Regions from separate parts of the Pseudarthrobacter sp. L1SW genome, predicted to be linked through region 3. Evidence: riboswitches for the same ligand, from Rfam matches in the RefSeq annotation. Region 3 holds a riboswitch; each other region holds the start of a gene.
What was found. A riboswitch is a leader RNA that binds a small molecule or an ion and turns the genes downstream of it on or off. The one in region 3 is predicted to bind cyclic di-AMP.
Positions count from the first base shown of each region.

Region 1: linked by a shared signal. The riboswitch ahead of KTR40_RS03350 (hypothetical protein) and the one ahead of KTR40_RS10125 (LysM peptidoglycan-binding domain-containing protein) in region 3 are both predicted to bind cyclic di-AMP.
Region 2: linked by a shared signal. The riboswitch ahead of KTR40_RS03930 (M23 family metallopeptidase) and the one ahead of KTR40_RS10125 (LysM peptidoglycan-binding domain-containing protein) in region 3 are both predicted to bind cyclic di-AMP.

Region 1 is NZ_CP078079.1:693,185-695,497, forward strand. Features, by position in the region: gene upp (uracil phosphoribosyltransferase) at 1-171, shown strand, start outside; gene KTR40_RS03345 (glyoxalase superfamily protein) at 218-622, shown strand; gene KTR40_RS03350 (hypothetical protein) at 619-1,332, opposite strand; cyclic di-AMP (ydaO/yuaA leader) riboswitch at 1,338-1,498, opposite strand; gene KTR40_RS03355 (HAMP domain-containing sensor histidine kinase) at 1,594-2,313, opposite strand, start outside.
Region 2 is NZ_CP078079.1:828,701-831,013, forward strand. Features, by position in the region: gene serC (phosphoserine transaminase) at 1-99, opposite strand, end outside; gene KTR40_RS03925 (metal-dependent transcriptional regulator) at 380-1,072, shown strand; cyclic di-AMP (ydaO/yuaA leader) riboswitch at 1,192-1,435, shown strand; gene KTR40_RS03930 (M23 family metallopeptidase) at 1,446-2,267, shown strand.
Region 3 is NZ_CP078079.1:2,208,626-2,210,938, reverse strand. Features, by position in the region: gene KTR40_RS10130 (YdiU family protein) at 1-339, shown strand, start outside; gene KTR40_RS10125 (LysM peptidoglycan-binding domain-containing protein) at 491-1,324, opposite strand; cyclic di-AMP (ydaO/yuaA leader) riboswitch at 1,328-1,521, opposite strand; gene KTR40_RS10120 (lytic transglycosylase domain-containing protein) at 1,877-2,313, shown strand, end outside.

The sequences.
Region 1 (2,313 bases), 1.5 Mb from region 3:
TGCATCTGCCTGCTCGCCGCGCCGGAAGGCCTGGCCAAGCTGGAGGAAGAACTCTCCGGCGCAAACGTCACTATTGTCCTGGCGTCCATCGACGAGAAGCTCAACGAAAAGTCCTACATCGTCCCCGGCCTCGGCGACGCCGGCGACCGGCTGTACGGCATCGCAGGCTAGGACTCAAGCCTTTCCCGCTTCCCAACACAAGGCTTAGCCTGTGCGCATGGACTGGAAACTGGAACTCGTTTTTGTGCCCGTGTCCGATGTGGACCGCGCCAAAGACTTCTACGTCAACAAAGTGGGCTTCAACGCAGATTTCGACGAGCGGCCCAGCGACTCCATCAGGTTCGTGCAGCTGACCCCGCCAGGGTCTGCCTGCTCCATCTGCATTGGGGAAGGGCTCACGGATGCGCCTCCCGGCACAGGCTCAAACCTGCAGCTCGTGGTCAATGACATCCAGGCCGCCCATGCGCAGCTGAAGGCCAACGGGGTGGAGGTCAGCGATGTGGACGTGCAGGACTGGGGCCATTTTGTGTACTTCGCCGACCCTGACGGGAACCGGTGGGCGGTCCAGTACATCCCGGGCCGGGACGTACTGGACCGCGAGGGGCAAGCTGCCTCGGTTTAGTACCAGTTATTGGCGTAGTGGAAGTTCAGTGCTCCACACGGGGACTGGTAGCGCTCCTGGATGTAGTCCAGGCCCCAGTTGATCTGCGTGCGGTAGTTGGTGAGGTAGTCGGCGCCGGCGCTGGCCATCTTCTCAGCCGGCAGGGACTGGACGATGCCGTAGGCGCCGCTGCTCGGGTTGGTGGCCGTGGTGGTCCAGTCCGATTCCTTGGTCCACAGGGTCTGCAGGCACTGCATCTGGTCTGGTGCCCAGCCATAGGAAGCCAGCTGACCGGCAGCGTACGCTTGGGCGCCTGCGGGATCGTTAACCGCGACGACGGGTGCGGGCTCGGGTGCCGGTTCGGGCGCCGGGGCAGGTGCCGGCTCGGGCGCAGGAGCTGGCGCGGGTTCCGCGGCCGGGGCTGGAGCCGGTTCGGCGGCCTGCGGGACAACGTTGATCGGCTCTGCCGGGGCGGCAGGCGCGGGGTTGGCACGGATTTCGCTCTGCTCCATGCTCAGCTTCGACTGGGCCTCCGAGGCCTGCGCTTCAGTGGCGGCCACGCGGGCGCTGGTGTCAGTGGCCTGGCCCGCGGCGCCGACTCCAACGAGGAGGGCGCAGGACGCTGCCAGGATCGCGGCGCGCTGGCCGAAGGACGGGATTTTGCCTGCTGCGCGCGGAGCGCTGGCGTCGGAGCCTGAAAGCGGGCGTGGTTTTACAAGGAACTTTGACATGATGGATCGCCTCTCACACCTGCGGAGTTAGCTGTCGGGTTCGGATGAGGGCATCCGGCCGCACGGATAAAACACGTGCAGGCTTAACCCCAAGGGCATTGAGTGCCCGGGACGGTGGGTCCCCCGCCTCTGCCGTTGCTCAAGAGGAATCCGGGAAGTGGCAGAGCTTGGCGTCAACCCGGGATATGCGGTCCGATCGCGGAACGCACCCTATCGACGGTACAGGAGTGCAGGACAAAAGTCACATTTTGGTAACGGGGATCACGACGAGGGCGCGTCGCCTTGCGCCATTCCGCGGAACAAGGGCAGCTGCAAGGTGAACTGCGTGTGGCCCGGTTGCGACGTTACCGTTACCCGTCCGCCGTGGGCCTCGACGATGGACTCGACGATGGACAACCCCAGGCCGCTGGTTCCCTCAGCGGCGAGGGCAACGTTGGCGGTGCCCGCGCGGGCCGCGTCTACGCGGGCAAACCGCGCGAAGACGTGGTCCACGAACTCAGGCGGAATGCCGCCGCCGTCGTCCGTTACCGTCACCACCGCGGCGCCCTCCGGCGTTTTCCCCACGCCCGTGACCACCGTGGTGCCGGGAGGGGTGTGCTTGCGGGCGTTGGAGAGCAGGTTCATCAACACCTGCCGCAGCTGGGATGGATCCCCCTTGACCACCACCGGCTCGTCGGGAAGCTCCAGGCGCCAGGTGTGCCCGGGAGCCATGACTTTTTCGTCGCTGACGCCTTCCACCACCAGCTGGGTCAGGTCCACCTCGCTGAGCTTCAGCGGCTGGCCTTCATCAAGCCGCGCGAGCAGCAGGAGATCCTCCACCAAGGCGGTCATCCGTTCCGACTGGCTTTGGACCCGCGCCAGCGACTTCTCCCCGTCCGCAGTAAGGTTTTCCGTCATCCTCATCAGCTCGGTGTAGCCGCGGATTGCGGTCAGCGGCGTGCGCAGCTCATGGGAAGCGTCAGCCACGAACTGCCGCACCTT
Region 2 (2,313 bases), 1.4 Mb from region 3:
AGCATCGATCTGCTCCTGCCGGACCTTGGACGGACCGGCGCCGAACCGCCCGTCCTGGGGCAGGAGGTCGGCGGGAATAGTGATGCTGTTTTCGCTCACAGGTGCTCCAATTTCGGCGTGGACGGGCTGTTGGTCCGGACGGATGGTGGACGGCAGGCAGTCGGCGGCGACTGTGACCCGGGCCCTCCCTTATTCTGCCCGAACAGCTGTTTCAGCGGGAACCTGGACCGTCATAGTCCAGACATTGAGACAGGGCCCGCCCTCGCCGTCAACTATTCGGACAAACTCAAAATAGGCTAAGCTTTCCAACGGACCACGCCGCATGTGAAGGCGGTACGGTGGGACAACGCAAGGTACTGCGCTCGAGGAGCTGAGCTGGATGACGGATCTGATCGACACTACGGAGATGTACCTTCGGACCATCTTGGAGCTTGAGGAAGAAAACATCGTAGCCCTCCGCGCCCGGATTGCGGAGCGGCTGCGCCACTCCGGGCCCACTGTGTCACAGACCATCGGCCGGATGGAACGGGACGGGCTGGTGGTGGTTTCGGGGGACCGGCACCTTGAACTTACGGAAGTGGGACGGAAGCGCGCCACGGAAGTCATGCGGAAGCACCGGCTGGCCGAGCGGCTCCTTGCCGACGTCATTGGCCTGGACTGGGCCTACGTCCATGATGAAGCCTGCCGCTGGGAGCACGTGATGAGCGAGCGGGTGGAACGGCGCATCTACGAAATGCTGAACCACCCCACCGAGTCCCCGTACGGCAACCCCATCCCCGGCCTGGCGGCCCTTGGCGGCCAGGCGCAGGCCTCCGCGGACGCGGCCGTCAGCCTGCTTGAGGCCATGAAGTCCTATGGCCCGGCCTCGGAAGTGACCGTTAGCCGCTTGGCTGAGCCGATCCAGGTGGAACCCGAGCTGCTGGTCCAGCTGGATGAGGGCGGAATCCGGCCCGGCGCCTCCGTATCGCTGGAGCGGGTGGGGGAGTACATCTCGGTCCGCGTCCCGGGCATCGAAGGGGCCCTGGAACTGCCGCCCGAAGTCGCGGCGCACGTCTTCGTGGCCGTACGCTAGGGGCGGCTTGGGGCCCTCCGGGCTACCCCATTGGGCGCCGGTTACGCAAAGATAACGGAATTGTTACTTTGGGACTTATGGCCCTATAGTTAAACCCAAGCGTTGATACTAAAGCGTTACCTGATCCGGAGCCGAGCTCTGCCAGCGGACCAGGTGCACGAGTCATTACTGGCAGAGGCGGGGGAACCACAAGCGGCAGCCGGGGGACTGCCTTGGGGTGAAGTCCGTCAGCAGCAAGCCTCTTCCAGTGAAGGATCCTCCGTGGATACCTCCTGTGCCGAAGCTTGCTTACGGCGGACCGGGTCTTTGAACTCTCTGACCCGAATCCGACAGCTAACTTCGCAGGCTTTCCAGAGAGGAACCCTTCTTGTCCATGCAGACCCCCAGGGGACGCCGCCGCGCCGCGGTACCCGCTGCGACGCCGCGGGTTGTCGAAGTCATCACCACGGAACGCCCCCGCGATCCGCACCGTGATGCGCGCCGCCGTCGTGGTCCCTTCCGCCAGGTCACCGAGTTCGCGGCAGCCAGCGGGATCGGCCAAAAGGCCGGAATCGCACTCGCCGCCACAGGCCTGGTATTGACCGTGACAGTGCCGGCCACCAGTCCCGTGATGGCAAACAACGCTCCCGGTGTCACGCCGGTCGCAGCTTCAGCCGTCACTCCGCAGCCCCAGATCTCAGCGGAGGCCGGCGCCCAGATCGATTTCAGCCGCTCGGCCGTCGTCACCCAGGCGGATCCGGACGGCAAGCTCAAGCAGCTGCTCAGTGCCCAGTCCGCCGGCTCTGTGTCACGGGCCGCCTCGGCCGGAAGCCTCGGCGCGCCGCTGGCCACACTGACCACGGCATCCCCCTTCGGCTACCGCGTCAGCCCCATTACTGGCGGCTCAGGCGACTTCCACCGCGGCCAGGACTACGTGGCCCAGTGCGGCACGTCCGTCCTCGCTGCCGCCACCGGCACGGTGACCTTCGTGGGCTGGCACCAGTTCGGCGGCGGAAACCGCGTTGTGGTGGATCATGGCAACGGACTGGAAACCACGTACAACCACCTCTCCTCCTTCAGCGTGAAGGAAGGGCAGACGGTCTCCCGCGGGGACGTTGTTGCCCTCAGCGGGACCACGGGCGCCTCCACTGGCTGCCACCTCCACTTCGAGGTGCAGGTCAACGGTGAAGTAGTCGATCCCACCGGCTGGCTCTAGTCAAATGACGGTGAACTATCAGATCGTCGTGACATGCCGTGACCTG
Region 3 (2,313 bases):
TACACGCGGTTCTTCCGGAACCTTGGCCAAGCGGCCCGGGGCAATTCCAGGACTGTCCGCGGTATGGTGCTGGACCTCGCGGCTTTCGACGCCTGGGCTGAACGCTGGACCGCGTTGAAGCCCGACGCCGAACTCATGGACAGCGTGAACCCCGCCTACATCCCCAGGAACCACCTGGTGGAGGAAGCGCTGGCCGCCGCCACCGAGGGGGATCTTGGCCCGTTCAACCGGATGCTTGAGGCTGTCAGGTCCCCGTTCCGGGAGCGCGAGGGGCTGGAACGCTACACGGAGGGACCGCCCGAGGACTTCGGCAAATACCTGACCTTCTGCGGCACCTAGCGGCTGCGGGGCAACAGGACGCCCAGGAGGCCTCACCGGAAATGGACAGGGGCGGCAGCCGGTAAACCCGGCTGCCGCCCCTGTGTGCACGGCGGGCCTGCCGCTACTAGCAGGACATGCCGCTACTAGCAGGACGTGCCGCTGCCGCTGGTTACGCTACGCGGACAAAGGATGCGCCGCTCAGCCAGCTGATGGAGTGCACAGCGGTCTGGTTGCCGTTTACGCCGCCGCTGACAACCTGGCCGTCACCGGCGTAGACGCCCACATGGCCGGCGGTGATCACCAGGTCACCGGGGGCGGGGGAGCCCACGGTGGAGCCGTACTGGTAGAACTGGCCGGGGGCCAGGTCGCCTACGGACTTGCCAACAGAACGCAGGGCCTCTTCAACCATGGCGGTGCAGTCCTGGATCTGGCCCACCTGGCTGTAGGCGTTGGCCAGGATAGCTGCGCCGGTGCCCGTGCCGGTGCTGGCGGACGCGTAGGACAGGTTCATCCCCGTGTTGGCCGGTGCGGTGGCAGCAGCGGTCTGGACCGGAGCCGGTGCCGGTGCGGCGGCCGGAGCCGCCGGGGCGTAGCCTGCAGCCGGGATCTGGATCTGGTCGCCGGGGTAGATGACCGCAGAAATGGCCAGTCCGTTGGCGGCCAGGACATCGTTGAGGGTGACGCCGTAGGCGGCCGAGATGGCGCCGAGTGTGTCCCCGGATACAACCGTGTGGACGGTACCGGCTGCGGCGGCGGGGGCAGCAACTGCTGCTGCCGGCGCGGCCGAGGCCTGGACGTTAGTGGTCTCGGTGGTGTCCGGACCGGTCACACCGGCGTGCGCCGGGGCGCCGACGCCGAAGGCAATGCCGGATGCGGCTGCCACGGCGAGTGCCGGGCGGCCCAGGGTCCTGGCTTGGGACTTGGCCGAAACGGCCAGTCCTTCGAGGATGATGGAGCGGGCCGGAGTCGCGCGGTGACGGGCGGTGGTGGAATTTTTTGACACAGTAGATCGCCTCTCCCATGCCTGCGGGGTGAGCTGTCGGGTTCGGGTTGGAGATACCCGGCCGGGAGCAACTCCGAAAAGGAACGGAGGCGCTAGCGACTTAACCCCAAGGCCTCAAAGAGGCCGTGGAAACTTGGTTCCCCCGTCCCTGCCAGCTGGAAAGCGATTGGTTCCCGGGTCAGCGGCAGGGCTCGGCAAGCTGAGGGGAATGTCCCGCGTGGGAGGGACACCTGAAGACCATAACCCGGCCCGGCTCCGATTGTCACATTTGGGTAACATGCGAGGCTGTCCTCTCGGTTTACGCCATCGAATCGACTCTTCCTTGCTCCTGCGCTGACCTCGGAAGATGCGGGCGGTACGCGAAGGAAGATGGAATCGTCACAGAGTCATAAACCGTGGGGCGGATGACCTTGCCGTGGACCGCCTTTGGAGGTTCCCTTCGTGGCCGGCCCGGGCGCTCAGCTCGGATGTAATGGGGGAGTGTCTCCGCTGTATAACGATGCAGGCCGCTCATCCTTAAAGTGAAGGTTGAGGCCGGTAAGCTTCGGAACTATGTCGCGTTTCGTTACACATGCCCGGCACGTCCTGCCGGGGGTACTGTTGGCTGCCGCCCTCGCCGGCAGTGTTTGGCTGCCTCCCGCCGGCGCGGCAGAAGGCCTTCCGCCTGGTGATTACCCCTCGTGGGAGGACGTGCAGCGGGCCAAGCTGACCGAGGCCGGTACGGCAGCGGAGATCGGTAGGATCACCGGCCTTTTGGACGGGCTGCAGGCGCAGTCGGAGGCGTTGGGCACCGCAGCCGTAGTGTCCGCCGCCGAGTCCGCAGCGGCTGACGCCGTCCTGGCAGCGTCCACCGCAAGGGTAGGGGCCCTGGCGGAACAGGCGGGGCAGGCCAACGCCGAATTCGTCCGCCACAATAGGGACATCGGAGCCTTGGCCGTCCAGTCCTACAAGACCGGCGGCACGAACATGGGGTTCTTCGTGGCGCTGGA